Regions from separate parts of the Peribacillus sp. NPDC097224 genome, predicted to be linked through region 3. Evidence: riboswitches for the same ligand, from Rfam matches in the RefSeq annotation. Region 3 holds a riboswitch; each other region holds the start of a gene.
What was found. Region 3 has a riboswitch for cobalamin ahead of metE (5-methyltetrahydropteroyltriglutamate--homocysteine S-methyltransferase). Riboswitches for the same ligand answer to the same signal wherever they lie in the genome.

Region 1: it holds a riboswitch for cobalamin, as region 3 does, so the genes downstream of both, ACIQXR_RS18930 (hypothetical protein) here and metE (5-methyltetrahydropteroyltriglutamate--homocysteine S-methyltransferase) in region 3, are expected to answer to the same signal.
Region 2: it holds a riboswitch for cobalamin, as region 3 does, so the genes downstream of both, ACIQXR_RS07465 (ribonucleoside-diphosphate reductase subunit alpha) here and metE (5-methyltetrahydropteroyltriglutamate--homocysteine S-methyltransferase) in region 3, are expected to answer to the same signal.

Annotation. Positions count from the first base shown of each region.
Region 1 is NZ_JBIWDK010000014.1:7,823-15,371, forward strand. It holds gene ACIQXR_RS18915 (transglutaminaseTgpA domain-containing protein) at 1-1,620, opposite strand, end outside; gene ACIQXR_RS18920 (DUF58 domain-containing protein) at 1,610-2,797, opposite strand; gene ACIQXR_RS18925 (AAA family ATPase) at 2,797-3,753, opposite strand; cobalamin riboswitch at 3,942-4,161, shown strand; gene ACIQXR_RS18930 (hypothetical protein) at 4,324-4,869, shown strand; gene ACIQXR_RS18935 (ABC transporter substrate-binding protein) at 4,873-5,823, shown strand; gene ACIQXR_RS18940 (VWA domain-containing protein) at 5,962-7,356, opposite strand.
Region 2 is NZ_JBIWDK010000003.1:155,571-168,020, reverse strand. It holds gene ACIQXR_RS07485 (hypothetical protein) at 1-45, shown strand, start outside; gene ACIQXR_RS07480 (SulP family inorganic anion transporter) at 369-1,817, shown strand; gene ACIQXR_RS07475 (hypothetical protein) at 1,899-2,045, shown strand; gene ACIQXR_RS07470 (manganese-dependent inorganic pyrophosphatase) at 2,094-3,023, opposite strand; cobalamin riboswitch at 3,312-3,493, shown strand; gene ACIQXR_RS07465 (ribonucleoside-diphosphate reductase subunit alpha) at 3,688-5,925, shown strand; gene ACIQXR_RS07460 (ribonucleotide-diphosphate reductase subunit beta) at 5,968-7,020, shown strand; gene ACIQXR_RS07455 (flavodoxin domain-containing protein) at 7,010-7,429, shown strand; gene ACIQXR_RS07450 (cold-shock protein) at 7,495-7,692, opposite strand; gene ACIQXR_RS07445 (hypothetical protein) at 7,896-8,390, opposite strand; gene ACIQXR_RS07440 (GNAT family N-acetyltransferase) at 8,500-8,943, shown strand; gene modB (molybdate ABC transporter permease subunit) at 8,944-9,597, opposite strand; gene ACIQXR_RS07430 (hypothetical protein) at 9,594-9,755, opposite strand; gene spx (transcriptional regulator Spx) at 9,935-10,330, shown strand; gene ACIQXR_RS07420 (HAMP domain-containing sensor histidine kinase) at 10,385-11,812, opposite strand; gene ACIQXR_RS07415 (response regulator transcription factor) at 11,802-12,450, opposite strand, start outside.
Region 3 is NZ_JBIWDK010000004.1:3,817-16,266, forward strand. It holds gene ACIQXR_RS09480 (aminopeptidase) at 1-827, opposite strand, end outside; gene bcp (thioredoxin-dependent thiol peroxidase) at 839-1,309, opposite strand; gene ACIQXR_RS09490 (potassium channel family protein) at 1,372-1,794, opposite strand; cobalamin riboswitch at 2,077-2,274, shown strand; gene metE (5-methyltetrahydropteroyltriglutamate--homocysteine S-methyltransferase) at 2,414-4,720, shown strand; gene ACIQXR_RS09500 (acyl-CoA thioesterase) at 4,713-5,189, shown strand; gene ACIQXR_RS09505 (ABC transporter permease) at 5,230-6,015, opposite strand; gene ACIQXR_RS09510 (ABC transporter permease) at 6,020-6,811, opposite strand; gene ACIQXR_RS09515 (ABC transporter ATP-binding protein) at 6,853-7,860, opposite strand; gene ACIQXR_RS09520 (hypothetical protein) at 8,011-8,331, shown strand; gene chbG (chitin disaccharide deacetylase) at 8,382-9,128, opposite strand; gene ACIQXR_RS09530 (glutamate-1-semialdehyde 2,1-aminomutase) at 9,347-10,636, shown strand; gene ACIQXR_RS09535 (glutamate synthase-related protein) at 10,982-12,450, shown strand, end outside.

The DNA of each region.
Region 1 (7,549 bases), on a different contig from region 3:
CTCCACCCATGAATGGGCATTATTATTCGTCACTTTATAGGCGGATTCACCTTTATAAATTGATTTCTCCCCTTCCGTATATCCCTTTACCCATCTTGCCGGAATGTTGGCGGCACGTAATAAAATGACCATCGCCGTTGAATAATTATCGCAATACCCAATTTGGGTCTCGAACAAGAATTGATCCACATAATCCTGATTATCGCCTGGATACGGAATGTCTTCTTTAGAATAGCTGAATTCAGGACCGTCGAAGTGATTTTCTATCGCCTTTGCCTTATCGTACCAATTATCCTCATTCACCGTAAGTTCGTTGGCCAGTTCATAGATACGGGTTGGCAATCCCTCCGGAAGCTGTGTATTGCTTTCCATGAGGACATCCATCGTTTCATCCTGTTCCGTAACTTTCCGTAAGTCAGCCAGATCATAGCTAGGCATTTCATAAACCAGTTCATATTCTTTCGTGGTAAGAGGCTTACTGCCTTCGTCTACCGAAATGTACTTGTCCATATTTGTATAATATTTAAACCAATCTCCATTCTCAGCCTCTACCTTCTTCAGGTACCCTGATTGGGGATGAAGAAGGTGAGAGTAACTTTCCATCATGGTTACCCTTGTATTCATGTCTTCCGTTTTCAACACTTCAGGAATCTCAAATTCTTTTATATCCTTCAAATCCTGACCATTAGAGAAACTGATATAGTCTTCCATTCCCTCAACGGAAACCCACCCTTTTCCGGTATAGATATCTTTGTTCTCGACTTTCCAATAGTGTCCGGTATTGGTCGTATTATAAAAAATGACCGTATTGTCCGGCTCTATCGACCCACCAAGTGATGAATCATCTTCGTCATACCCCACCCGTTTTTCAACGGAGCTTTCATCACTTCCTGTCACCTTATCGGAATAAGAAACAATGAACGGTACAGGGTCCGGCCATTGTGACGCGAACTTCGGAGCAGTGAAACCAACGAGGACGCTTACTAACAGCATCCCCGCTAGCATGATGGCCCATTTACTGAATGAACCTCCTGAAAACACCAATCTCTCTTGTATGGACAAGCGTAGCATGGCCAACACACCAAGCATCGAAAACCCGATGATGATGATCCTGATCATGGCCATATCCCCATCATATGGTGTGAATGTATCGAGAATCGATAGGAAAATGATCGTTAATATATAAAGTAAAAATATGTTTCGTCTCACCGTCACCCAGTAATGAATCAAGTATGTCACAAGCCAAAGAAGCACGAAAAACAACAGCGTTCTAAAGGGGTTGGAAAGCAGCTCCCACTTCCCCTCATACATATTCGAAACGTTAGCCGTTATATCCAGCAAATCACCAGTAAGCCATTTGAAGGTCAGGAAAGGATCTGACGAATACAAGAAATGGACCGCAATTAATATAAAGGCACTTACGAGGATGAAACGCACAAACCAGTGGATACCAAAATAGTGTAGGAGCAAGGAAAATAACACAAAGATAATGAAAATCAAGATATTTCCTGTATCCGTAAGCTTCTCTACGGGTCGTAACCATTCGGTAATCAATAGAAGACCAAATATATATAAGAAAACATGCATCCACCTTTCCGATTTGGTAGAATCAGCGTTCATTTGCCTTCACCTCGGTTCGTTCATTTTGAAGGTGACCCTGTTCAAAGAAGACCAACTTTATTCCACGAGCCAACGCCACCGACTTCGCACGTATTTCCTCACCCGTGAAGTCTCCCTGACTTTTCACGCAAAATACCGTCATCGCTTTATTCCCGGTAAATGCATTCCAACCTTCTATCTTTTCCATCGTTAATTCGGACACAATGAATATTACAGAAGCGTTTGATGGTACAACTCCCTTGTTCTTCTTTCCATTCCAGACGTTTGTATGTGTGGCCCTTGATTTTGCAAGACGGTAAAAGAGTCTTCTCCTCTGTTTACTGCCTCCTTTAGCCGGTACGGCCTCCATTGATCCCGTACTGGTTAACCCAACATCCATACCCTTCTTTATCAAGGCATGCACCAAAGAGGCCGCAAGTACGATAGCTTCTTCGAAGAAGGGAGAGGCGTACTCATCAAGCATAATAAATACATCACGGTTTTTCTGCACTTCAAATTCCTTCGTCATGATTTCACTTGTTCGGGCCGTTGCCTTCCAATTTATCCAGGATAATTGATCACCCGGCTGATACTCCCTGATTCCGGACACGACCGAATGTTCCCGCTGTATTTTTTTCGTCGTACCAACTTGTCCTTGATCGAAGACATGCTCCAACTGTTTATAATTCAACTCCTGATAAGCCGGGAAAACGGTGAGTTTCAAAGGGGCATGCACTGTCGCTTCTTTTTCATAGAGTCCAAAGAAGTCCCCTATTTTGAAGCGAACCGATTGGATGACATGTTCTCCTCTTGGCAGATTCTCCAGGGTATATGTCAATTGGAAGGATTGTTTAAATCCTGGAAAAACCAATGTTTTCTTTTCCAGTTCCATCGGCAAATCCTCTTCTACCACCATATATAAAAGAGGCAGTCTGTTTTTCCGGGAGAATACCAATGTCATATCTACCGACTCTCCGGCCTGGCATTCGTGTTTACTAATTCTTCTCTCCACTTCAAAAGCCTGAAGTGGATAAAACAGCAGAATCATAGAGTACGCACCGAACGGCAAAAAGGTATAGAAAATGAACCAACTGATAAACCCGCCTTGAAACATCGCAAAACAAAAGGAAATGAGCATGAGCACTATGATCCCACAGACATTCCTGTTTTTCTTCAGTATGGTAAGCACATTCCGCATTAGGTCACGGCCCTCTTCACGGGTACCTGCGTCGTAGCCACTACCTCATGTATCACCATGTCAGCATTCACCCCCGAGTAATTCGCTTCCGGATTAAGGATTAGCCGATGGGTAAAAACGAACGGTACCAAATGCTGCACATCATCAGGTAAAACGTAATCCCTTCCCTTTAGGAGCGCATAGGCTTGGGCTGCCTTCATTAGGGCAATCGATCCACGTGGGCTCACCCCAAGATATACACTTTCATGCTTACGTGATTGATTAGCTAACTCGACGATATACGTCTTTATCGTATCATCCACGATCACGGCCTTTGCCTCTATCTGCAAATCTATCAGTTCCTCTAACGAAATCACGGATTCCAATTCTTCAATCGGAGCCGTATATTGGGCCCGATGCAACACTTCTATCTCTTCTGCCACTTCCGGATACCCCATCTTCATTTTCAATAAAAAACGATCTAGCTGTGCTTCTGGAAGTGGGTATGTGCCTTCGTAATCAATTGGATTTTGAGTGGCCATGACGAAAAACGGTTGTTCCAGTTTCCTTGTCACACCATCCACCGTCACGCTTGCCTCTTCCATTCCTTCAAGTAGGGCGGATTGCGTTTTCGGTGATGTCCGATTGATTTCATCGGCCAAAATGATATGGCCCATGATTGGCCCCGGTCTAAAGATGAACTCTTGTTCCTTCGGATTGAAAATCGATACCCCCGTTACATCGGACGGTAGCAAGTCAGGCGTGAATTGAATCCGTTTGAAATCCGCCCCGATGGATTTCGCTAGCGCCCTGACCAAGACGGTCTTCCCCACGCCCGGGACATCTTCCAATAAGACATGTCCACCAGAAAGGAGCGCCACAAGACTTAGTTCTGCTATATCTCTTTTTCCAATAATGACCTTTTCAATGTTTTCCAAAATCATATCCAGTTTCTGATTCACTTGTTTATAAACCATTCTCTACCTCCCATGATTATGTAAATCACTCATGCTTAACCCTTATTTATTCGACATCCATTTTACATTAACCTCCAATTTATCCTTACAAAGTGAGTTTACTAGAATAATACCCCTATAAAAGAGATTTCTTGAAATCTTTTCACTATTTAAGTAATTAATTATGATAGACTGGTACTAAGTGAATATAAACCTTGCAGAAAATAGGTGCTGACTTGTCAGCTTAATAGGGAATTCGGTGTAAAACCGAAGCTGTTTCCGCAACTGTAAGTGCTAATGAAATAAGAAATATGCCACTGTTTGTGAATGAATCCGCACGCACGATACCATTCATTCAATCCAAATGGGAAGGTTCTTAGAGTAAAATGATGCACGAGCCAGGAGACCTGCCTTTTTTTTATCGTATTTTGCTCTTCGGAAGTTAGGAGGATTGTACGGCAATCTTCCATCTTTTTTTTCGTTCGAGATACATAGATGTTTGTTTGCCGACCAATACCTTTGGTCGGCTTTTTCTTTTGCGCCGAAAAGCAATACGAAGGTCATTCACATTATTAAAAAGGAGGAAAAATTATGGAAAAGAAGGATGCCCGCTTTTTATGCTACCCATTCATGCGCGAATCAGTTTCAACCGTTGATTATGAAATTCGCACCGATTCATTGACGACTCAAATGGGACTGGCAGCGTCGTTCACGAAAGAGATTCCTGAAGTCTACAGGGATTTAATGGAACTGTTGCCGATGGCTTATCATTTAAATGGTTCTGCCCGGGGGAAATTGGCCATAACCGAAGACGGTCTAAACCGCCTAAGTGAAATCTATGACTATTATGTCGCTGAAGTGAAAGAACGCATCGAAACATTTGTGCTACCCCAAGGATCGACGGCAGCCTGTATTTTGCATACTTGCCGTAGTGAAGCCAAGAAATCCGTCCGTGCCTTGCATAAAGTCAGTACGGAAAAAGATGTGCCCGCGATTCTTTTTGATTATGCTCATTTGCTTGCCAATGTTCTATTCGTGATGGCTGTCTATGTCAATAAACAACTGGGTGTCGAAGAGATTCCCTTTATCAGCAAATCCTATCCAACCAAAACAATGAAAAAGAAAACGGAGGAATAAAACATGATAAGAACAGTAAGATCCAGTTGGATTGCCCTTCTGATGGTCGCCCTTTTCCTTACAGGATGTGCCTTGAATGATGATCAGAAATCGATAGAGAAAAAAGATCCTGCAACAACTGAAGAAGTCAAATCCTATACCGTCACCGATGATAGTGGAAAAGAAATCACATTTGATAAGGTTCCGGAAACGGTCGTTTCACTTCAACCCAGTAATACGGAGATTTTATATGCCCTTGGTGTAGGGAATAAGGTGATTGGAGCGACAGATTTCGATAACTATCCTGAGGAAGCTAAAGATGTCGAGCGTGTCTCTGATTCGATGACGATCAATTCCGAAAAAATCATCTCTTTGAAACCGGATGCCATCATTGCCTACACAATTGGCGATGAAGCAGCATTAAAGCCGCTTGAAGATGCGGGAATTCCCATTTTCATTATTAAATCAGCCGTGACCTTTGATGATGTATATAGCGATATTGATCAAATTGCCAAAGTCATGGGCGTAACGGACCAAGGGGATGACCTAGTCAAAAACATAAAAAAACAAATCAAAGATGTTGAAGAAAAAGTGGCGAGTGTCGATTCTAAAGAAAAAACATATTTCGAAATCAGCCCTTCTCCGGAAATCTATACAGCGGGAGCTGAAACCTTCCAGCAAGAGATCTTGGCGTCTGCCGGTATCGAAAATATCTTTGCCGACCAAAAGGGCTGGGCGAAAATAGCAGATGAAGAAGTCGTCAAGCGCAACCCGGATGCCATCATCACAACCGTAGGCTATGTGGACAATGCTGTGGATGAAATCAAATCCCGTAAAGGTTGGAAAGATGTCAGCGCCGTGAAGGAAGACCAAGTATATCAGCTTAGCGAAGACGTCATGTCACGTCCCGGACCGCGTATCGGAGAAGCCGTAGAACTAACTGCAAAGACCATATATCCGCAATTATTCAAATAAAGACACACTCAAAAGGGGTAATTACGCCGAAATCGTATATATAATAAAAGGCGGAAACGTTGATATAACAACATTTCTGCCTTTTATTTTGTGCATGAATCCTCTTGAAAGAGGGCTATTAGACAGCCCCTTTGATTATTAATCTTTATATTTCTCTTTCATTTCTTCTTCTTTCTTTTTAATTGATTCTTTTAAACCCTCCCCTTCATTTTTCACTGTCGTGTTCAATTCTTCATATTTTTCGTCATAATACTCTTTTATTATTTCACGGCGTTGTTTGACTAAACTGCGAGCTTCCTCCCAAGTCTCATAATTTATTTGTTTCTTATCCTTTAAATAACTCGTAGCCTCATACATGCGATTGCTTTCATCAGAGGAAAGCCTAGAAAAACTGTTTTTTTCATCAAGTAAAGACGATGTCTTCTTATTTTGTTCATCCCGAACGGTACTCCAATTTTCATTGCCCCAATTCCACCATTGGTTCCACAGATCTCTACGCTCTTCATCCCACATCTTATTGAAATCATCGGCATTATTGACCATTTCGAATTTCCCTCCGCCAGCTTCAGCAACTTCACGTAATTGTTTTTGCCCCTCACTATCCATATCGAACCCTATGATGTTAATCACTGGTTCAATATTGGAATCATGCAAGTCTTTAGCTGCTTTCACTGGATCACCGTCGCAGGTTTCGATTCCATCGCTGACGACATAAATGATATTTTGACCTTCTGAACCCGCTTTTTCAAAATCTTTCTTTGTTTCCGAAATGGTCTTGGCAATCGGTGTCCATCCTGTCGGTTTAAATTTATCTAAAGCTTTCCTGAAGTCCCCTTTATTATATGGGGCCAAATCATAAACCACTTCCGTACTATCACAGGATATCTTCTTATCTTTATCATCGTTGCTTCCTTTATGCCCATAGACACGGAGCATGACATTTGCCTCTTCCGGAAGGGAAGCTACAAATTCATTAATCGCTTTTTTCGCCAGCTCCATTTTTGTTTTCCCGCCTACTTTTTGGTTCATGCTCCCACTTGCGTCAAGCAAAATTGCAATATTCACGTCGATTCCCAATTCACCACTGCCGTCGATGGTGATTCCACCTGGCATCTCTGTTACCGCCGTTTCAATGGAAGGGTCGAATGCTTCGAAAAACTGATACTTTTCTTTGTAGTTTGCACCTTCGCCCATTAGTTTTAATAAGCTCTGATAAACTTCGAAGCTATCCTTTTCCTGAAAGTCCTGATTGTCTAATGCTCTATGTATAATGGCTTTATTGTATTTATTCCCTGTGTACTTCCCAGGGTTTTCTTTAGTCATTTCTTCAACGGTGGTAGCAATCTCGAAATCTTCTTCCAGCTCTTCATCTTCTTCTGAACGCCCTTTTTTTTCGGTATTCTCACCACGTACTTCTTCCTTTTCTTCTCCGTTCATCTTTTCATCTTTCGTATTACAACCAGAAAGAGCAAGCAAAACGAAGAGAGTGGCCAGACATATCATCCCTAGCTTCCACTGTTTTTTCTCCACCATCGCACCTCCAATTTTACATTTTTATCCACAACATCCATTACCCTATTTTTTCATTAAAAAACCCATTCTCTTTTAACACTAAAAATCTTTTGCTTCTATCCAACTTCGGTTCTTTCCCCATACATATGCTAAAATGAATTATCACATTTTGACGATTCGAGGTAATGAATATGTATAAAAAATTCTTTATATG
Region 2 (12,450 bases), on a different contig from region 3:
ACCTGTACAGCATGTAAATCTAGCATTATACATAAAGAAGAATAAGCAGGACATATCCCCCTCCTCTCTCTAATGCTTCTACATACTCATGCAATCAAGTCCACCCCTTTCATAGTATTATTTCATTCATCCCACAGTGTAAGGAACCGGAATTTACTTATGACTCGTAAGTTCAACAAAAAAAGACCATTACGGGTCTTTTTTTGTTGAAGGTGGCCCACTTGGATCTTTCTATTTGGCCTAATTGATATAAATAAGGAAATTTCCATTCAATTATGAATCCATAGATAGAATAATGAAGTCATGCTATAATCTAGTACGTTACAATAGCCAATCCATACTTATATAGAGAAAAAGGAAGTGTCGTTTTGAATATATCTACATTAAAACAGGAGTGGTTTTGCAACGTTCGCGGAGACGTACTTTCCGGAATCGTCGTTGCCCTGGCCTTAATTCCTGAGGCAATAGCTTTCTCCATCATTGCCGGGGTCGACCCGATGGTGGGATTGTATGCTTCCTTCTGCATCGCCATCGTCATCTCCTTTGTTGGTGGAAGACCAGGCATGATTTCAGCGGCGACCGGGGCGATGGCACTCGTGATGGTTGACCTTGTAAAGGATCATGGCTTGAACTATTTACTTGCCGCAACTATATTAACTGGGATCCTTCAAATTCTACTGGGCGTCTTTAAAATTGGGAAGCTCATGAAGTTTATACCGAAGCCGGTTATGACTGGCTTTGTGAATTCTTTGGCCATTATGATTTTCATGGCTCAGCTCACTCATTTCAAAGGGGAAACGTGGGTCATGTATGTCATGACAGCTGGTTCACTCGCCATCATCTACCTATTCCCACGGATAACCAAGGTCGTTCCTTCCCCGCTGGTCGCAATCATCTTCATGACCATCGTGGCCGTTGCAACAGGGGCTACTGTACGGACCGTAGGCGACATGGGGCAATTGAGCGAGGCTCTTCCCATGTTCTTGATTCCGGATATCCCTTTATCATTCGAGACATTGGCCATCATTTTTCCTTATTCCATTGCCCTAGCGTTTGTCGGATTGCTTGAATCCTTACTAACGGCTCAAATCGTTGACGAAATGACCGATACGGATAGCAATAAAAACCGGGAGGCCAAAGGTCAGGGAATAGCGAACATCGTGGCCGGTTTCTTCGGCGGGATGGCCGGATGTGCAATGATTGGACAATCCGGTATCAACATCAAATCCGGGGGACGAGGTCGGCTGTCCACTTTCGTCGCCGGGGCCTTTTTGTTAATCTTGATCGTGTTATTGAATGATGTCCTCATTAAAATTCCGATGGCCGCCCTTGTTGCGGTCATGATCATGGTTTCCATCGGGACTTTTGATTGGTCCTCCTTGAAGAGACTTCGGATCACTCCTAAAACCGAGGCGATAGTCATGATCGTAACGGTTATCGTTGTTCTTTATACGCATGATTTATCCAAAGGCGTATTCGCCGGGGTACTCTTGAGTATGATTTTCTTCTCGGCTAAAATTTCGAAAGTGTCTGTCGAGAAAACAGCGGACAACCAGGCTCGGCAAATCACTTATCGGATAAAAGGCCAGGTGTTTTTTGCATCGGTCCAAGACTTCATTTCGAAGTTTGATACGAAGGAAAAAGCAGATTCCATCATCATTGATTTTTCCAATTCGAAAATATGGGATGCCTCGGCTGTAGGAGCCGTCGAGAAAGTCATCTTAAAATACAGAGTACAGGGGAAAACGGTTCAAGTGCTTGGCCTTGATCAGGAAAGTTCTCAGCTGCTAAAGAGCCTCGCCTCATATGAAAAGTAAAAGGATGCATGGCTCCCCTGCATAAATTCTTGCTGAACCGCCAAACTAGAGTGAATGATACTCTGGATTGGAGGGAAAATCATGTCATCCGAACAGGATTATACTGCAGCAGATTTATCACCTGACCTTCTCAATGAGTTAAAACTCTTTGAAGGAAAAATACGTGAGGAATCAAACAAAGAGCTTATCGTGATTGCGTATGAAAAAGAGAAAGAAGCGTTGAATTGAAAAAAGGACTCGAAGCCACTTTCAAAGTGGCATCGAGTCCTTTTTTTATTACTTAGCGAAGATATCTGTTAAAACTGGTACAATTTGTTTTTTACGTGATACGACGCCTTCCAATACAGCAATGTTCTTATTCAATGTTACGTTATACGCTTTCTCCACTGCATCCGCTGATGCTCCTAGAGCCAAGGCAACGGAATCATTCGTTAAGATATCCGTTACGACGAATAAGAATAAATCCAATTCTTTCGCGGCAATAACTGCATGAATCGCTGCTTCAATTTCTGATTGCTTTGCAAGCACTTCATTCGGGTCAACAGCATTCACTTGAGCAATCTCAACTTTTGCCGTTCCCATTGAAAATTCTTTTGCATCAAGTGTGATGAGCTGATCGATGGTTTTGTCACTCAGGTCAGCACCCGCTTTTAGCATCTCCAAGCCATATGTTTCAGCATTCACGCCGGCAATTTCCGCTAATTCCATAGCAGCTGCGACGTCTTGCTCCGTGCAAGTAGGCGATTTGAATAATAAAGAGTCGGAAATGATGGCTGAAAGCATAAGTCCTGCAATGGCTTTAGGCACTTCAATTCCGTTTTCTTTATAAATCTTATTTAAAATAGTAGCCGTGCAGCCAACTGGTTCTGCGCGGTAATATAAAGGATCACTTGTTTCGAAATTAGCGATACGATGATGGTCGATGACTTCCAATACGCGTACCTGGTCAATGTCTTCGGCACTTTGCTGACGTTCGTTGTGATCGACTAAAATCACGCCATCCGCTTCCCCAGCCACTTTTTCAACAAGGCGGGGTGCTTCGAATTTAAATTGGTCCAACGCATATTGTGTTTCACCATTCACTTCACCAAGACGAACAGGTTCAGCTTGGATGCCCAGCTGCTTTTTTAGGTCAGCATAAGCGATTGCTGAACAGATAGTGTCGGTATCCGGATTCTTATGTCCAAAAACTAATATTTTTTCCACGATTTTTTCTCCTTTTTCCTAAATGATTTGGCAGGGATTTTTCTTTTCATAACCAGAATCCCTAGTTTTGCTATGCAATTTATTTTAACACAAAAACCCTGACATTCCGCGATGGAATTTTGTATTCCTCCCTATATTCTTTCATCATCCTCTTCCTTTATCCGACCTTGTCAATAGATATGAATCAGTTTTCCACAAATATATATGTTGAATTATCAGCATGGATGGCTTACGATAATATAAGCATACATACTAGATATTGACTTTTCTAACAACATAAATAACTATATATAGAATTATTAACCAAGGTGCCAGAGATGGCTGAAAAGGGAATCCGGTGTGAACCCGGAACTGTCCCCGCAACTGTAAATGTGACGAAATGAGAAAACCACTGTATAGCTCTCTATACGGGAAGGACTCAAAGTAGGATGATCATGAGTCAGGAGACCTGCCTGGTTTTTTCAAGTTTCTTATTCTTCGGGGATTGAGATGATGAAACGATAGTGTAACGGCTATTTTTTCATGGCTCTTTTATCCTATCGTTTGATCCGCTCAATTTATTGGGCGGTTTTTTTTTATTCGCGTACATTTAAGAGGAGGAACATTTATGACTCAAACATATAACCCTACCATAAAAAATGACACAGAAACAAATTCAATCCAGATGGACATGTTATCCAAGGATTTCGAAGGCCGTCTTGATATGGAAAAGTTCAAAAAGCGTTTTACTAAATGGCTCGATCGAAAAGGTGATGCTTCAGAAGAACAAACATCGAAAAAGTTGATCCAGCTTGCACTTGAAAGTGTCGATATCGATGCCCCAGACTGGACATTCGTCGCCGCAAGGGAACTATTGAATGCCATGTATCGTGATGCCCAAAAGAACCGGGGCTATGAAGGCCGGAACTATGGACCTTTCTATGAATTGATTCAAGAACTCTCTCAGCAGCATGAAGGGCAACGTTACCCTGTTTATAAAGCAGAGCTTCTCGACTCCTACACAAAAACGGAAATCGAAGAATTGGGTTCGGTCATCGATCCGGAAAAAGATAAACTATTTTCATATATCGGAATCTATCTTTTGAATGATCGCTACTTGGCCCGTCCAAAAAAAGACAAGGTCTATGAACTTCCCCAGGAGCGCTTCATGATCATTGCCATGGAAATCATGAGACTGGAAAAAACGGAACACCGCCTGCAGCTTGTCAAAGAGGCCTACTGGGCAATGTCGAACCTATATATGACGGTTGCGACCCCTACCCTTTCAAATGCCGGCAAAACCCACGGGCAATTGAGTTCATGCTTCATCGATGCAATCGAGGATTCCATCGACGGAATTTATCAATCAAACTATGATGCCGCAAAAGTTTCCAAGTTCGGTGGCGGCGTTGGTCTATATGTCGGAAAAATCCGTTCGCTCGGTTCTGATATCCGCGGTTTTTCCGGTAACAGTTCAGGCACGACTCCCTGGATTCGCCTCTTTAACCAAACGGCCGTCAGCGTCGATCAATTGGGACAACGTAAAGGCGCAATCGCCATCTATCTGGATGCGTGGCATAAGGACATCATGAGCTTCCTTGACTTGAAGACGCAAAACGGCGATGACCGCCTAAAGGCGCATGATATCTTCACTGGTGTCTGCATCCCCGATTTATTCATGGAAGCCGTGCGTGACCGGAAAGATTGGTATCTCTTCGACCCGCATACCGTGAAGCAAACCCTTGGGTTCTCCCTCGAGGATTTTTATGACGAGAAAAAAGGGGATGGCAGTTTCAGGGACCATTACGCCCTTGCTGTAGAGGCGGCGGAGAATGGCATACTTCCAGGCTATAGTTTCGAGAAAATCAAAGCGATGGACATTATGAAAGGCATCATGATTTCACAATTAGAAGAAGGCGTACCCTATATGTTCTACCGGGACGAAGTGAACAGAAAGAACCCGAACAAGCATAAAGGGATGATCTATTGTTCTAACCTTTGTACGGAAATCGCCCAGAACTTAAGCCCTTCAACGATCACCGACGAATATGAAACGGAAGATGGCGATGTCGTCGTAGTTCGCAAAAGCGGGGATTTCGTTGTCTGCAACCTTTCTTCCATCAACCTGCCACGCGCGGTGAACAGCGATGTATTGGAGAGACTGATCCCGATTCAGATCCGCATGCTCGATAACGTCATTGACGTGAATACCTTACCGGTCAAGCAAGCTTCCATTTCGAATAAGCGCTACCGCTCAATCGGCTTAGGAACTTTCGGGTGGCATCATTTACTCGCGACGCAAAATATCTACTGGGAGTCCGATGAAGCCGTTCAGTACGCCGATACCTTATATGAGAAAATCGCTTATTTAACCATTAAAACATCCAATGAATTGGCCAAGGAAAAAGGAACCTACCCATACTTCGAAGGGTCCGATTGGCAAACGGGGGAGTATTTCGACCTTCGTGACTATAGAGATCCAAAATGGTTGGAATTAAAAGAAGAAGTGCAGCAGTATGGTACACGAAACGGCTATTTAATGGCAATCGCCCCCAATTCATCGACTGCCAAAATCGGTCATTCCACGGATGGCATCGACCCGTTATATGAAATCGAGTTTTATGAAGAAAAGAAAAACTTCAAATTTAAAGTGACAGCGCCTGGATTGACGCCCACTACGTATGAATACTATAAAAAAACGCGCTTCCATTTGGACCAAAAGGAAAGCATCAAGCAAAATGCAGCACGTCAACGTCATATCGACCAAGCCATCAGCTTCAACCTGTATGTACAAAACACGATCAAGGCTAAAGTGTTATTGGACATACACCTAACAGCATGGGAAAGCGGATTGAAATCGACTTATTATCTTCGTTCCACTTCATCCGAATACGACAATGCCTGTGAGAGCTGCTCCAGTTAACGAGTGGGAATGGAATTTACTTTATTGAAGGAGATTTTACAGATGACAAACCATATCAAGAAAATCAGGATGCTCGAACCAACCCATCCTACCAAGGCAACCGGCGTTTTCAAAGGAGAAGCATCAGGCTTTCTCCTTTGGAACGACATTCAGTATGAAAAATTCTATGATACCTATACACAGCTCATCAACAATTTTTGGAAGCCATCGAGCGTGAACATGATCCAGGATAAAAAGCAGTGGGGTGAATTGGATGAGGATATCCAGGATGCTTTCCTCGACATCCTCACGATGATTGCCGGGATGGACAGCCTGCAAACACCAACATTAGTGGAGATCCTTCGATACATCAAGGATCCGGCAGCAAAGGCGATCCTCGCCAACATGGCCCAGCAGGAATCCATTCATAATGAATCGTATTCTTACATCCTTGCTTCCTTGATTCCTGTCGGCAAGCAAAAACAGCTTTTTGACCGGATCAAAGAACACCCGGAAGTAATCAAGCGGAACCATCCGATCGTGGATGCCTACCAAACATTTGTGGACGACCCTAGCCCTCAGCACTTATTCGAGGCGCTCATCCATTCCACGAACCTTGAAGGGATCTATTTTTACCTGGCTTTCGCCTTCTACTACAATCTGGGCCGGCAAAATCTGATGACCGGTTCGGCAACGATGATTTCCTATATTCATCGCGATGAAATGGTCCACTTCGATTTCATTGGCATGCTTGTACAAATTTTAATGTATGAATATCCGGAACTGAATAATGAAGACAATACGAAGTTCATCTATACGACGATTGAAAAGGCCGTCGAGCTTGAAAAAGAATGGTCCGAATATATGCTTGAGGATATCCAAACAAAAGCAGATCTCGATTTGGACGAGTTCAACGAGTATATTGAATATATCGCCAACAAACGATTACGCATGCTTGGACTTGAAAACTTGTATCAAGAGTATAGCGAGAACCCGATGCCCTGGATCAAAACGTTCGACGATGAATCCATCGGGCTGACGAAGACCGACTTCTTCGAGCAAAAATCAAGGACCTATAGCCAAGTAAATGCAAGCAACGGGTTCGATGAGCTTTAAAGCCGCCATCGTCCATCATTCGGCAGGCGGCAATACAAAGGCGCTTGCTGAAGTCCTTGCATCCCTTTTGCCCGAAGCAGAGCTATTTCGGGTTCTTGAATTTGATATACGTACAGTGCATGAGTATGATTCGTTGATTGTCGGTACTTATACTTGGGGAAATGGCGAGCTTCCTGCCAGAATGTCCGCCTTCTATTCGGAGCTAGAGCAAATGCCGATTTCCCACCTGAAAACAGGAGTCTTCGGAACGGGTGAAACCAATTACAATCATTTTTGCGGAGCCGTCGACCAATTTCGGGACATGCTATTTGCCAAGAGCCAATTGGTCGCTACATTGAAAATCGAACAAATGTATCAAGAAGCTGACCTACCCAGGATAAAAAAGTTCGCCTCTCTATTTACAAACTAACAAACTCCCAAGCTTGTAAATACAAAATAAAAAGACCCCAAATTGGGGTCTTTATTAACATTCAATTATTTTTGAACGTTAGCAGCTTGTGGTCCACGAGCGCCTTGCTCGATTTCGAAAGAAACTTCTTGGCCTTCTTCAAGTGTTTTGAAACCTTCACCTTGAATAGCTGAGAAATGTACGAATACGTCGTCTTGTCCTTCAACTTCGATGAAACCGAAACCTTTTTCTGCGTTGAACCATTTTACTTTACCTTGTACCATGTTAGTTCCTCCTGTGTTTGGAAAAAATCCATTTTTATACTATTTTTGGTTCTGGATAATGTCTCAAGAGGAACCCTAAAACGGTAAATCCTTCTATCAAACAACTTATTCCGAACAAAAATAATTACCCATATTATATCATGGGTAATTAACTGAAAACAATATTAATGGGAGTAATTTTGCCGACAAATTATCCTAAAATTCTACATTTTTCTTTTTTTGCTTTGACGGAATCCTTCATCCAATAAGTAGCGCTCCGCTTCGATTGGACTTTCGAAACACTCCTCTAAGTTCGGTCCTGAGTATACGTTCCAAAGCTGATCTTCTCTAACAAGCGAAAGCTCCTGCTTTTCACGGCCAATCCAAGTTCCCTCCAACCTAGCGAACTCATCGTCCGCCTCCTCTTCTTGCATAACAGGAGGTTCGGATAAATAGGATAGGGCAGTTTTGATCAATGCTTTTAATTCCTCTTCGGAATAGTCACGTATATTGATGAATCCTTTGCGGTCTGTTTCCTTCTTTTTCAAATGCCCTGCGTATACGAAGCCATTGCCATTCGGATGCAGGTGCTGTACGACAATTTTCTTCTCCTGAACACTGCCGGGAAAATGGAAATTGACGCGTCCTAGTGAAACATCTTTCCGTTCTAATTCCGGGAAAGTTTCAATGATACTTAATTTTTCTTCAAATGTTAACAAATTTCTTCCTCATTTCATTAGTTCATCTTGTTTGTCGATTATAACACAAGAAACCATCATTCTGTTTACCTACTTCTATTATAATGGATTTTAAGGAGATGATTTACGCATGATGATGAATATTCCAGAATTACGCTCCATCCATGGACAACAACTGTTTTCCCTTCAAAAAAAAGCCTATGCAGTGGAAGCGGAATTAGTTAGATTTGACGAAATACCCCCATTGGTAGAAACGTTTAATCAATTCTTACGCTGCAAAGAAACATTTATCGGTTTTTTTGTTGACGATACGGTTGCCGGGGCCATTTCCTATAAAAGTGAAAATGGACTGATAGAGATTTGCCGATTGGTCGTACACCCAGATCATTTCCGAAAAGGCATTGCACAGGCCCTTCTTACCCACCTACAACTGACGATTCCATGGAAGAAGCTATCCGTTTCGACCGGTACCTTGAACATGCCTGCACGTAAACTGTATGAAAAAAATGGCTTTATTCATAAGAAAGACGTGGAAGTCGCACCTCAATTTTTCATTAGTTTATACGAAAAATAATCATTTTATGTACGTCACGATGAAAAGCATGATGAAAGAGATGGCGATGATCACACCGACCCATAGCCAGGCTAGAGTCATATTCCCTGAATCCATGGCTATATATATCGCGGTCGGTATCGTCTGGGTCTGTCCCGGGATGTTTCCAGCAAACATGAGTGTCGCCCCAAATTCCCCCAAGGCTCGTGCTGAACTCAATATCGCTCCGGTCAGGATGGATTTGCCGGCTAATGGAAGGGATACATACCAGAATAACTTCCATTCACCCGCTCCATCCACTCTCGCGGCATTTTCTATTTCTTCATCTATGCCCTCAAAACCCGTTTTGGCCGATTGGTACATAAGCGGGAAGGCTACAACGGTAGAAGCAATAACCGCCGCCCACCAGGTGAACATGATTGGTTGGCTAAACACCTTCTCGATGACTTGACCTAGCGTTCCGTTTTTACCGAAAAACACGATCAGTAAAAACCCGACGACGGAAGGCGGCAATACAAGGGGCAACAAAAACACGGTTTCCAGGATGACCCTTCCTCTGAAGCGCTTTTTGGCCATGATGCGGGCAAGCATGATTCCTATAATAAAGACGAGGATTCCCGAGATTCCGGCTATCTGAACGGACAGTCTAACAGGTGACCAAAAGTCCGCGGTCATGATCCTTGCCCCACAGTCGACATCATCAATGAAGGAAAACGCAACAGTTGCTCTTCTAAGAAATAGTTTTCCTTAGCTAAAAACGGCTCAGCCACCCTCATCCTATTCCCCGGATTTCCTTCAGATGCAGGCACTCCCGATATTTTAAACATCCACATTCGAATTCTCCCTTTTCCAAAAAAACTTTTAAGTTTATTTTTCTTGACATATTGCTGACACATACAAACGTTAAAGTAAGAGTATAACAAATACAAAATAATTTTAACCCATAAACCGAAAAAGCAAAAACCCAAAAAAAACCTATAAAAAATATGAAACCTTAAGGGAGTCGATTTTAATGGTTACAATTTATACTACACCAAGCAGTTTAGCATGTCGTAAGGCAAAAGCTTGGCTTCAAAAAAATGAAATTTCCTACAATGAACGGAACTTATATTCTCAACCTTTATCTATAGAAGAAATCAAAGCGATTTTACGTAAAACGGAAGGCGGTACAGATGAAATCATCTCAACCCGTTCCAAAAAATTCAAAAGCTTGAATATCGATATAAACAATACCCCACTTAACGACCTTTGTACGCTCATTCAAGCAAATCCAGATTTATTACGTCGCCCGATCATTTTTGATCATAAGAATTTGCATGCTGGCTATAATGAAGAAGAAATGGGCCGCTTCCTTCCAAGAAAAGTCCGTCACATTCAATTGTGGCGTGCCATCAGCCAACTCGCCTAATCAACTATACCTGACAAAAGGGTTGTCCACTAGAAATGGACAACCCTTTTTTTGTTATACCCGCGCTGATTTCTCTACTGTAATGGTAAAAATCGTCCCCTGTTCATTGCTTTCTTTCAACACGAGGTCTCCCTTTTGTGCTTTAGCAAGCATCTTGCTGAAGGGAAGGCCCAATCCTAATCCACGCACTTTCAGTTTTTTGTTTTCGCCCCGATAAAAGGGTTCGAACACATACTGTTGTTCATGTTGCGGAATGCCGCGTCCACTATCCTTCACGTCGATTCCTATTCGGGAATCTTCCAGATCATAGAGACCTATCTCGATTTGACCATTGCCATCCAGGGAATGCTTCGCATTGTTCAACAGATTTATGATAATTTGCTGCATCCGCAGTGAATCAATCTGCCCATGAATCGGTTCATCCGGAACCTGCACATTCAGGGTGAAGTTCTGATCCTCCTGGGTAATCTGCCAACGATAAGCGATCTCCTGAATGAATGTATTTAGATTTTCTCTTTCCAATCGAATTTTAAAGGCACCGGCCGACATTGCATTATAATCCAGCAAATCCTCGATCATCACCTGTAGGCGTTGAGTTTCCTTCAAGGATATATCAAGAAATTCCTTACTTTGCTCGCCAGTAACCACGTCATCCCTTACCGCTTGAATCAACCCGCTAATGGATGTGACCGGTGTTTTCAGGTCATGGGTGACACCAGCAAGCAATTCGGCCCGTAATTTCTCCATGAGTTTCAACCGGTTTGTCATTTCCTTGAAGGATTCCACGAGTTCGTATATCTCTTCTTCGCGTATCTCCTCTTCTTCTTTAAAATGGATATCATAGTTGCCTTCCCGCACTTGGACAGCAGCGTTAGCCACATCTTGGATGGGTCTCGATATCTTTCTTGAAAGAAAATAAATGACGCCCGTCCCAAGGCATAGCAAACCTCCTATCAGGAATGCAAGCAAACCGTGATCCTGGTTGACTTCCTTCAATGCCCCTTCTTCCTGGGCAATGACGACCCACCCCTTTGTCTCGCCTTCAAATGTGATCGGCGACTTGACGACAAATACCTTGTTTTCGGAAATCTTGACCTTCTGGATCAATTCCTGACTATCCATGATGGCGTGAGGAAGCTTACTATTATCTTCATTAAGATATAATTGAGGCATCGTATAGATGATACTGCCATCAGGATCAACGATATAAATGATCGGTTGCTTATTGAGCTGAAGGATTTTTTCCCTTTCTTCCACGATTTCGGAAAGGATGGGACCAACGACAATTTGGCCATTCTCCTTCATTGCCCGGTCGGACGTTTCATCCGCTAAATACTTAAGAAGGCTCAGCCTATATTCCAGGGCCGTTTTTTCCATCCACCATAAGGAAAAGACAGATAATAACAATAAGCCCGAAATCAACGTCAATACATATCTTTTTGTCCAATAGAGCTGCAAGGTAGTCCGTTTCCTAGTTTTCATAGACACTCAATTGATACCCCAATCCACGCAACGTTTTAATCTCCCCTTCAGATGATGGCCAGGCATCGAGGGCTTTCCTGATTCGTTTGATGGCCAAATCCACGGCACGGTCACTTCCGTCATAGTCTATGCCCCACACCTGATCGAGGAGTTGCTCTCTCGTGAAAATATGATTGGGGTGCTTTGCGAAAAAAATGAGTAATGACAAATCACGGGGCGTCAAGCTGATTTCCTCCCCTTTTAAGTGCACCGCATAGGCCTTGTTATCAATGGACAAGCTGCCAAATTGATGTACATGTTTTTCTTCGACTACAGGTGTCGAGCTCCTCCTTAAAACGGCATGCACCCGGGCCATCACTTCTTCCGCCACAAAGGGCTTGGAAATATAATCATCCGCTCCCGACTTAAAGCCGGATAGGCGGTAATCCACATCATTCAATGCCGTCAGCATGATCACAGGACACATATCCTTCTCCCTGATTTCTTTCAAGATGTCCCAGCCCTCTTTACCAGGCAGCATCACATCAAGTAGAACCAGATCAGGGTTCGTTTCTTCGAAGGTCGGAATAGCCTTGAGTCCATCGAAAACTTGTACGACTTCCATCCCTTCACGCTGTAAATATGCTTTCAACACCATC
Region 3 (12,450 bases):
CGGGACCCTTCATCCATATCGAGCAAACGATTCATTTGGTCCGACTGATTGGAAGAAGCTTTCATGATTTTTCCCTTTTTAAATGTAAGGGTTATCCCATCAAATACCTCTCCTTGATAGGCGGAAGCAGTATTGAAGGAAATCGTGCCATTGACACTGTCTTTTACCGGTGCCGTGAACACTTCACCATCTGGAAGATTGTTTTTACCAGCGCAAATGACAGCGGGGATATTTTTAATGGAAAAAGCCAAGTCAGTCCCCGGCGATATGATCCGAACTTGATCCGTTTGATCCATCCAATCCTTTAGAGGCTTCATGGACTTTTCCATTTTGTGATAATCAAGTGTGCACACGTTTAACAAGAAATCTTCATACTGCTCAAAGCTCATGCCGGAATTTTTTGCAGAACCAATGGTCGGATAATTCAGTAACACCCAGCGCCGGTTATTGACGAAGAACATGGTGGACGTTTTCATGGCATCCTCCTGAAGGCGATATCTCTCATGAGGGACACTCACTCCTCGCCCTTCGTTTCCATCGCCCGATATGATGATGACTGCATCCACATCTTCGTATTTCTTATAATTCCATTTTGATAAGGTATCGAGCTGTTCCTTAACATTCCCTTTTAGCAGATGACTGGTAATTTCGTCATCTTCAAGTTCCGCATAAGGATAGGCCCCCATTCTATAGGCTTCGTCAATCAGTTCCTTCAATAGGGCCTTTGCTGCAACAGGCCCACGGATCAAGACCCGCTCTTTCGCCTGCAGCCTCAGTGAATGATGAATCAGCTGCTTGGCAAGCTTGATAAGTCGCTCATCCTTCATTAGCCTGTACCTTATTTTTCTAGGTCACGAAGAGTTTCCAACGCTTCTTCGACGTGGCCCTTTACTTTGACTTTACGCCATTCTTTAACGATCGTTCCTTCCTTATCAATCAGGAAAGTCGAACGCTCAATGCCCATGTATTCCTTACCGAAGTTCTTTTTCAATTTCCATACGCCATATAATTCAGCGGCTTCTTGCTTTTCATCAGCAAGCAACAGGAAAGGCAACCCATGTTTTTCAATGAATTTTTCATGACGTGTTACCGGGTCCGGGCTAATGCCTATGATGACAGCATCAAGCTCTTCGAATTGTTCATTAGCATCACGGAAATCACAAGCCTCCGTCGTGCAACCGGGTGTCATGTCTTTTGGGTAAAAATATAATACAACGTGTTTACCCTTGAATCCTGATAGGGTAACTTGTTCTCCGTTGTTTGCTGGTAATTGAAAGTCTGGTGCTTTTTCTCCAATTTCGACCGTCATTCTAAACCCTCCATTTCTTTCATCATGGTAAGCGTACCCAATAATTGAAAGAAACACAACTTTCATTTCTTGTTCTTTCTTTCCTTCTGTTCAAAATCGATGACAGCCCTGATCACAAATGCCGCAGGAAGCGTATAGCCAATGAAAGCTTGGATTGTCGCGATCATCCGGCCAATTCCGATTGGGGAGATATCCCCGTATCCGACGGAGAACATCGTCATCGCACTAAAATAAAATGAAGTCTTCAGCTGCTCGGAAAAGGTCCCATCCAAGCGATTGCCCATATCAAGAATCACCGAATGATTCTGAAGCTCGTATAATAAATAAATCAGTGCAAAACCGACTAATAATGTCGCATATAAATTGCCGAGCCACAGCATATCTTCAAGAGAAAACTTCTTTGCCTCCGACTCAGAAAGAAATAAGGTCCGAATGCTCATCACCATGCAAAAGATAATCCCCACAATCAAAATATAAAAGGTCATCCCCCACGCCTCATTTCAAAAACAACCCACTTCCCTTATACATACTCTTTTGCGAGTCAATATATGCTCGTTTTAGGGGTCAGACCCTATTTCCCAGCTGCTGCACCATCAAGAGAACGTAGATACAGCATGGGATCTCGTGCCACATGGTGGGGGTCAGACCCCATTTCCCGACTTTTTCCTTGTTGACCCATTTGGTCGGGATATGCTAAGATGGGTTAAGTTTTTATAATATTTTGTAAATTTTAGTGTCCGTGTTTATGCGGACGGAGTTTTTTATGAATTTCATATGTGGAGATAGGTTCCTAAGCTTTTAGGATTAAAAGGGAAGTCCGGTGTAATTCCGGCACGGTCCCGCCACTGTAATGGGAATGTATAGCGCTTTTGTTTGATGCCACTGGTCCTTTTGGATTGGGAAGGCTTTTAGTGCTAAGTAAGAGTTCCCTGAGTCAGGAGACCTGCCTATTTCGACAACACTGTTTTAACCTACGGGAGATAGGGAGGTGTTAGGGACCTTATAATGATAAGGGGTATTTTCGTGCCCCTTTATTTTAAGCATTTCTAACTTTCTCTTTTGACGGTTAGGGATGCTTTTTTGTTGTTATTTCATTAAAAGGAGATGGATGTGTTGAAAAGTAGTAATATAGGGTACCCACGAATCGGTGAGGATCGTGAATGGAAACGTACATTAGAGGCCTATTGGGCTGGAACATTAAATGAAACGGAATTCATGGCGCAATTGGAAGCGATCCGTTTAGGCAATTTGCAAAAACAAAGAGATCAAGGCATCGATATCATCCCGGTTAACGACTTTACGTTATATGATCAAATGCTCGATATGTCCGTCATGTTCGGCCTGGTGCCAGAACGCTATTCGGCTTATAAGGGTGGCACGGTCCCCCTTTCCGTTTATTATTCAATGGCCCGTGGGAACAAGGATGAAGTCGCTTCCGAAATGACGAAATGGTTCAATACAAATTATCACTATATCGTTCCAGAGCTAAAAGAGTCCCAGCTTACGTTGACAGAAAACAAGCCGCTTGCCGCTTACCGCGAAGCCAAGGAAAAACTAGGAATCGATACGAAACCAGTTATAGTCGGACCTTACACATTCATTTCTTTGTCAAAGGGCTATGAAAAAAGTGATCTTCCGGCCATCATCCTGAGCCTGTTGCCTTTATACACAAAAATTTTGCGAGAGCTGGAACAAGAAGGCGTGAAGTGGGTGCAGATCGATGAACCTTCCCTTGTTTCTTCCCTTTCCAAAGACGAGATGAAAACTGTTACATACCTGTATGAAAAATTGAACGAAGCTGTCCCCAACCTGAACATCATGCTGCAAACATACTTTGATGCTGTAGAGCACTACCAAGAAGTGATCGACTTGCCCGTTCAAGGAATTGGCCTTGATTTGGTCCATGACAAAGGAAAAAATCTCAGCAATCTTCAAACAGTCGGCTTCCCGCAAGATAAAATACTTGGGGCAGGTGTGATTGATGGGAAAAACATTTGGCTTTCTGACTTGACGAAAAAAATCAAGTTGGTCGAGTCCATTACGAAACACGTAGCCGAAGATCGAATTTGGCTTCAACCTTCCTGCTCCCTGCTACATGTTCCAGTGACGGTTCGAAACGAGACAGAACTAGCTAGCGAAGTGAAAGAAGCCCTTGCCTTTGCTGATGAGAAACTAGAAGAAATCACACTTTTGGTCAGAGGAAACAACGAAGGTCCAGAATCAATCGAAGAAAAGGTGACGGCAAACAAAGCTGCATGGCAGACCTTAAATAATTCAAAGGCCAGAAACCATAAAGACGTTCAATCCGCTGTCGAACAGGCGAAGCAGCAATCCCATGGCCGTACCCTGCCATTTAAACAGCGCTATCAAAAACAACAGGCGTATTTCAACCTGCCCTTCCTTCCAACCACGACAATTGGAAGCTTTCCGCAGACCGCGGAAGTTAAACAGGCCCGCGGGAAATTCAAACGCGGTGAATGGACGGCTGATCAATATGAAGCATTCGTGAACGAGGAGATTGGCAGATGGATTGATATCCAGGAAGAAATCGGATTGGACGTCCTTGTGCACGGGGAGTTTGAACGAACCGATATGGTCGAGTTTTTCGGCCATAAATTGGGCGGCTTCGTCTTCCTTGAAAAAGGCTGGGTTCAATCATACGGCTCCCGCTGTGTCAAACCTCCCGTTATCTATGGAGATGTCCATTTCATCGATCCGATGACGGTCAAAGAAAGTGTGTATGCACAAGCCTTGACGAAAAAAACGGTGAAGGGAATGCTGACCGGTCCTGTTACGATTCTGAACTGGTCGTTCGTCCGTGACGATATTTCACGGGAAAATATCTGCTATCAATTGGCATTGGCCTTGAAACAAGAAGTAGAGGCACTGGAATCAGCAGGGATCAAAATGATCCAAGTCGATGAACCAGCCCTGCGTGAAGGCCTTCCATTGAAAAAAAGCGACCGTGATGAGTACTTAAACTGGGCGGTCCATTCATTCCTGATTTCCACTTCGAGCGTCGAAGACACAACACAAATTCACACCCATATGTGCTATTGTGATTTCAATAGCTTCATGGATGTCATCTCTTCCCTGGACGCTGATGTGATTTCCATTGAAACGTCCCGCAGCCACGGCGAGCTCGCTTCCGCATTCGAGGAGAAAACATATGAAAAAGGAATCGGCCTTGGTGTGTATGATATTCATAGCCCTCGCGTTCCTGCAGTGGAAGAAATGGTCGATATGATCGAACGTGGCATCAAGGTACTGGATAAAGACCAATTTTGGATCAACCCTGACTGTGGCCTGAAAACAAGGGGCGTTCCAGAAACCGTCGCTTCACTGAAAAATATGGTCGAAGCCGCAACGGTTGTCCGGAATAAGCTATTGGTCCAACAGGAAAATGACTGATTTAACAACAGGCATTCCCGTTCAACAGTCACGGACGTTTTTAACGGACCTCGTTTTTCCACCTGATACGAACCATCACAATACCATCTTTGGTGGAAAAGTGATGGCGTATGTGGATAAAATCGCCTGCATTGCAGCGATGCGCCACTGCCGGAAACCGGTCGTAACCGCTTCAAGCGACTCCTTTGACTTCCTGGCCCCCATTAAGACCGGGGATGCTATCAATTTGGAAGCCTATGTCACCTGTGCCCATCGAACGTCAATGGAGGTATTCGTAAAAGTAGAACGGGAGAACCTGTTGACTGGCGAAAAGCAACTCACCGCCCGCGCTTTTTTAACGATGCTTGCGATAGACGAAGATGGAAAGCCTATACCGGTTCCACAGGTCCAACCGGAAACGGAAGAAGAAAAGCGGCAGTACGTCCAAGCACAAGCTAGATATCTTGAGAGAAAAAACAAACGCATATAAGCAAAAAATCCCTTCAACAAAATTGTTGAAGGGATTTTTTTTAGTTTCCTGCTCCGCGGTACCTTTTCACACCCTGATTCCAAATGAAGATTGAGATCATGAAAAAGACGACCCCTATAACAGGTGTGGCGAATGCATACGCGTACCACTCTTCTTTTCTAAGAAAATAGGAAGCGGGATACACACCGACAAAGGCAAACGGCAGCACCCAAGTCAGAACAAAGCGGATGACCTTATTATAAATATCAACCGGATAGCGCCCGTAGTTCCCGATGTTGTACATCATCGGCATGATGGACGTTTTGGCATCAGACCAGAAGCCGATGCTTGCAATCGCAACAAAGATGGCGGCATACGCGAGTGCCCCGCCGATTGCAAAGATGATGAAGAGAATCGGGTCATACCAAGTTAGTTCCAGGTTTAACGAAACACCGGAATAGAAGATGATGATCAAACCGGTCACGACACCAAATAATGATTCAAGCTCAATCCGCTCTAAGATGACTTGAAACAGGCTGTGAATCGGCCTTGTTAAAATCCGGTCCATCTCCCCTTTGACGATGTAGCGATCGTTGAAATCCCAGATGTTGAAAAAGGATGAAAATAACGCAAACGGGATAAGGAAAAAACCGTATATGAAAATGATTTCATCCCGGCTCCACCCACTTAGGAACTCCGTATGTCCGAAGACCACTAAGATAAACACCAGATTCACGACTTGGTTCAACAAATCAGAAAGAATCTCGATGACGAAATCAGCCCGGTACTGCAATCTCGTTTTCATATATTGACTCACATATTGAAAAAACATTGATACGTAGAACATCCCATCAACCTCCCTGAATAATCAGCTGTTTTTTTGCGACTATCCATAAAACCTGGATGGGGATAACGAGAATGATGACCCAGATCAATTGCTGTAAAAGAGCCATGCCGATGTCTCCCGTTCCGTATCCATTCGTGAAAATCATACTCGGGACATAGCTGATTCCTTGAAACGGCAGGAACTTCATGATGTCCTGTGCCCAGATTGGATAAAAGCTGATAGGCAATAACAAGCCTGAAAACAAATCAACAATGACCCGTTTCGCCCGGATCAATCCGGCATTATTATATAAGAAAAATGTCGTAATTCCCGTTAATAAGTTGATTTGCGTATTGATGATGAAGCTGAATAACAGGGAAATTCCGAAAAGCCCCCATGTTGCCGGTTCATTTGGCAAATGGATGGGGAAAATGATGGCGACGAGCAGCATACCTGGAATCGAGAAGAAAAAGAATCGGAAAATCCCCTCACCCAGGCCTTGCATCGTCTTCATCCCTAAATAGTTATAAGGCCGAATCATCTCGATTGCGACCTTGCCGTCCTTGATTTCATCGGCAATCTCACGGTCAATATTATTGAAATAAAAGGCGCGCGCCATCCAGGCAACCGCCACATAGGTGGTCATCTGCATGCTGGATAGTCCTTCAATGGAACTTTTCTCTCCATATATTGCATTCCACAAGAAATAATAAGCACCAATATTGATGCTATAAATTAAAATACCGGTATAATAATCGGTTCGATACGCAAGCATCATCAAAAAACGCATGCGAATCATGGCAAGATACTTTCCCATGGTCCTCTCCCTTCTTGGTAGACACATTTTTTCTGAAAGAGTCAGACCGTGCCTTCTTCGTAAATATTACGAACAATCTCTTCGATGGACGTTTCATGGATTTTGACGTCCTTGATTTTAAAATGTGAAACGACAGCGGCGACAAGTTGTGAAATATGATCACTTTCCTCTTTTAACACGGCTATGTATGCATGATTCTTTTCATCGTGCTCCCAATTGACATGAAAGGATAGCGGTAAGGATTGCAGTTCATTCAGTTCGACAGATTCGATGAATTGGAAGTGGACCTGTTTTTCCTCTGCCCAATTATCTTTCAGGCTTTGCAATTCCCCATCATAAATGATTTGACCTTCATCAAGCATGATCACCCGCTCGCACAAGGCCTCGATATCCCCCAAGTCATGCGTGGTCAGAAGGATGGTCGTGTTGTATCTTTCATTGATTTCCTTCAGAAACTCACGGATTTTCATTTTCACTAACACGTCAAGACCGATCGTCGGCTCATCCAGGAAAAGCAACGGTGGATTGTGTATCAAGGCAGCAGCCAGTTCACAACGCATCCGCTGGCCAAGGGACAGCTTACGCACCGGCTTATCCAGCAAAGGCCCGATATCCAACGTCTTGATTACATGTGCCATATGATCGTTATATTGTTCATCAGACACCTTATATACTTTTTTCAGCAGCCGGAAGGATTCCTGGACGGCGATATCCCACCAAAGCTGCGAGCGTTGCCCGAAGACGACCCCGATGGTCTGGGTGAACTTTTCCCGTTCTTTATGCGGATTCATGCCATTGACCATGATATCACCGGACGTCGGCTCCAAAATCCCCGTCAGCATTTTGATCGTCGTCGACTTGCCTGCCCCATTTTCCCCGATATACGCTACCATCTCACCCTTTTTTACAGTAAAATTGATATCGTTGACAGCAGGCACGATTTTATAATTTCTTGTAAGTAAGTCGCGGAAGGCCCCTTTTAATCCGGAACGGCTTGAAACCGACTTGAATTCCTTCCGTAATTGATTAACCTGAATTGCATTGCTCATTATGTTATTTTCCTCCATATTCCTTGTCCTAATCAAATAGTTTAGCCAACCTCAGCTTTTTAAACAATAAAAATGCCTGGATTCAGGATATCCTGGGTTGGGCGAATTTCAACGATGTATGTATTACCTATAAAAAGGAGACTAATCGCTATGAATATAAAAAAGTTATTGCTCACGCAAATCGAAAAAATCGTACTGGAATTACGGTATGATTTCTTGTACGAGGACGAATACGACCAACTATTGTGCCAGATCGTCCAAAGGGATTCGTCCGGCTCCATCGAAAATACCCCACTAAGCTTTCATTTACATATTAATGAAGAAAAAGGAACAGGACACGCAACCTACTACCAGGCCCAAGGCGAAATCAAACGCCAAACCTTCAACATCGAAAACCCAAACACCATCCTAGATATAATGTCCTTCATAAGTGAAACTTTGGGGTCAGACCCCATTTCCCAAACGAAATAATTCATCCAAAAAGCTGTACCATCAAGGGTTACAGCTCTTTGTATTGGGGGTCAGACCCTATTTCCCAACTCTTTATAGGAGACTAGTTCGATGTCACGCGCGGCTATGGCTTTTTGGATCAATGGGTCTGTCAGGATGGCCATTTCCTTTACACGTGGCAGGGCGTAGGAACTTCCGTTTAGTATCGATTCGTCTATATACCCGGGATGGCACATGATTTCGACTGTCTCGGAGGATAGACTTGTATCCAAAATATCAACTAAATGGCCTGTCGTCAGGTCCGATCCAAAGAAATCCGTTATCAATTTCTCTGTCCTTTTCACGCCTTGATAACCATGAAGTGCCCCATCCAATTTCCGAACCGGCAAGCCATGCGCTTTCGCTATCTTTTCAACGATGGGATAAACCTTCTCCAAGCCGTGAACATGGTGATGGCTATCAATGTGAGTCGGTTTCAGCCCCAATGATAGGAATCTCTCCATCTGGCTGTTCAATTCTTTTTCTATATCCGCAGGTTCAGCAAACTTATGCATATCGCCGCGTCGATGAAACGCACCATCCTCCGTCACCAGCGAAGGAACATCACTTCTCACTGGATAACCGCAGGTCAAAACCAAGTGAATCCCCACGCCAAGATTCGGATTTTCCTTAGCCAGACCTGCCGCATGCTCGGCACCCGGCATATTGGCCATCAAAGTTGCCGACGTCACGACACCATTCTGAAAACATTCAATAATCCCCAAATTAATTCCCTTACAATACCCAAAATCATCTGCATTAATAATCAACTTCGTCATCCTTATCCCCCTCCCATATCCCGTACCTACTACTATGAATATACCAGACCATGGGGGTCAGACCCTATTTCCCAAACAAAATAAAAAGCATGGAAGCTTGGTATATATGGGGTTCGGTCAGCTTGTTTGGGGGTCAGGCCCCATTTCCCAGGGATTTTAAAGTGGAAAAGTGCTATGATTAGGAGTGATTATGTTTGTATTTTTAGGAGGTTTTTAGATTGGATTTTACTAATTCGGAAATTATACATAAAGAGGCGTTGGAGCATATCGTCGGTGGGGTTAATAGTCCTTCCCGTTCTTATAAAGCCGTGGGCGGCGGTTCGCCGGTGGCCATGGATCATGCCAATGGAGCTTATTTCTGGGATGTTGATGGCAACAAGTATATCGATTATTTGGCGGCATACGGCCCGATCATCACAGGTCATGCACACCCCCATATCACAAAGGCGATCACAAAGGCTGCAGAAACAGGTGTTTTATACGGTACGCCTACAAAGCATGAAGTCACCTTTGCCAAAATGTTAAAAGAGGCGATGCCTGGCCTTGATAAAGTCCGTTTCACCAATTCTGGTACGGAATCCGTCATGTCCACCATCCGCGTGGCCCGCGCTTACACGGGTCGCGATAAAATCATCAAGTTTGCCGGCTGCTATCACGGTCACTCCGACCTTGTGTTGGTTGCTGCAGGTTCTGGTCCATCCACACTTGGAACACCGGATTCCGCTGGTGTCCCTAAAAGTATTGCACAGGAAGTCATCACGGTTCCTTTCAATGATATCGAGCCATTCAAAGAGGCCCTGAAAAAATGGGGCAACGAAATTGCCGGTGTCCTGGTCGAACCGATCGTCGGCAACTTCGGCATCGTCGAACCGCACCCTGGATTCCTGGAAGATGTGATTTCCTTATCTCATGAAGCTGGAGCACTCGTCATCTTTGATGAAGTCATCACTGCATTCCGCTTCATGTACGGTGGGGCTCAGGACTTACTTGGCGTTCAACCCGATTTGACCGCTCTTGGAAAAATCATCGGTGGGGGTCTTCCAATCGGTGCTTATGGCGGCAAAAAAGAAATCATGGATACGGTCGCACCATTAGGACCTGCATATCAAGCAGGAACGATGGCCGGAAACCCTGCTTCCATGCTATCCGGGATCGCTTGCTTGGAAGTGTTGAAGGAAGAAGGCGTTTACGACGAGCTTGATCGCTTAGGGAAGCTCCTTGAAGACGGCATCCTTAAAGCCGCTCGTCAATATAATGTACCTATTACCATCAACCGCCTAAAAGGTGCTTTGACGATCTATTTCACTACAGAAACAATCGAAAACTACGAGCAAGCTGAAAATACGGACGGCGAAATGTTCGGTAAATTCTTCAAGCTGATGCTTAATCAAGGAATCAACTTGGCACCATCCAAATATGAAGCCTGGTTCTTGACAACGGCCCATACGGATGAAGATATCGCTTATACTTTAAAAGCGGTTGAACATGCATTCAAGAACTTGATTTAAGCTGAACAAAAGAATAAATATGCACCAACCATTCAACCCCAAGATGGATATCCATCTTGGGGTTTTCTCATATCGGCTAAATAAAACTTTCAAATTGGCTTTCACGGAGTTTTTTCTAAATAACACACTCTTCCACCCTATCCAATATACTGTATAAAAAATTGATTTCTGAATATTTAAATGATATGATACCAATACATTTATATCCATTTATTCTATTTTATATCATTCAATCAAAAAGCTTGAACAGTTGTTTAAGTTTACTAATATGAACGTTTCATAAAATCAAAAGCCACAGGGGGTGAACGGCAGCAAATAAGGGTTATCCTTATTGACGCCAAACATATGAATCAACAATGGACACCTGCTACATTCAAAGAATTCTATAGAGAAGAACATGATGCCTGCGGTATCGTAGCCCGTATCGAAAAAAAGAAAATCCCCACCAATGAGAACATTTTCGCATGCATCGATGCACTGGTTAAGATGAATCACCGTTGCGGATTCATCAATGGCGAAGGCGATGGCGCCGGTATCCATATTGATATTCCACGTGCTCTTTGGAAAAAGAAACTTGAAAAGGAAAACATCGATTCCGGCATCGTCGATCAAGATGATTTCATAGTCGGTCACCTATTTTTAAGCAGAAAAACAGATGCAGGCAAATTAAAAACCGAAGTCAAAGAAAAGTTGCAGAAACGTGGGCTATCGCTCGTTTTTGAAACGGATAAAGCATACCGCTCTGAAGCTTTGGGCCCGATTGCCATCCAAGAAGATCCTGTGTTCTGGCAAATTGCCTGTTCATCCACGACTAACAATCAACAGGAACTCACCAACATCCTTTTCGAGTTGACGTCCGACATCGAAAATAGTGATTACATCCATGTCGCTTCCTTAAGCCAGCATCATGCCATCTACAAAGTAATGGGTGCCGGAGATACACTCCCTGCCTACTATCATGATCTTGCCGACCCCCTTGCAGCCTCAACTATGACACTGGGCCATAACCGTTTTTCCACCAATACTCTATCAAGTTTTTTCCGTGTGCAGCCATTCAGTGTCCTTGGACACAACGGCGAAATCAATACCATTGCCAAATTGCGTGATGAAGCCAAAATGATCGGGGTTCCGATTGCTAAAGACGGAAGTGATTCCCAGGATTTGAATAAAACGATTGAAACATTCATCTGCCGTCACGGCTACTCTTTATTCGAGGCAATCGACCTGGTTTTTCCGCCAATCATCAACGAAATCAAGGAATACCCTGAGCATTTGCAGAACCTTTATACGTATCTAAGGGAAGCATGGGGGCATTTTGCACAAGGCCCAGCTGGAATCATCTCCCGATTCGGAGATGAAGCCGTATTCTCCGTAGACTCGTTAGGCCTTCGTCCGCTTTGGAATATCGAGACGACTTCTTCCTATATGTTCACTTCCGAGCCTGGGATCATCCCCTCTTCAGAATATACGGGAGACCCAAGACCGATGGGACCAGGGGAAAAGGTCGGGTTAAAATGGAATGGCGACCTTATTGAACTATATAACTATAAAGAATATCAAGGGAAAGTGTATGAGCGCTTCAATGAACGTTTTGTTCTTTCCGATGACCTCGTTCGCCTGCAGCCACCAGTTTTCGAGAAGGTGATCACCATGACGCAGCCACAGGCCATTCATAACGGACAATATAAGGCATTCGGTTGGGAAAGGGAGCACGTTCAATTAGTCGAGCAGATGGCTGAAAAAGGTGCAGAACCCATCCGTTCATTGGGTCATGACGCACCGCTTGCCGCCCTTAATCCACAGCGGACCAACCT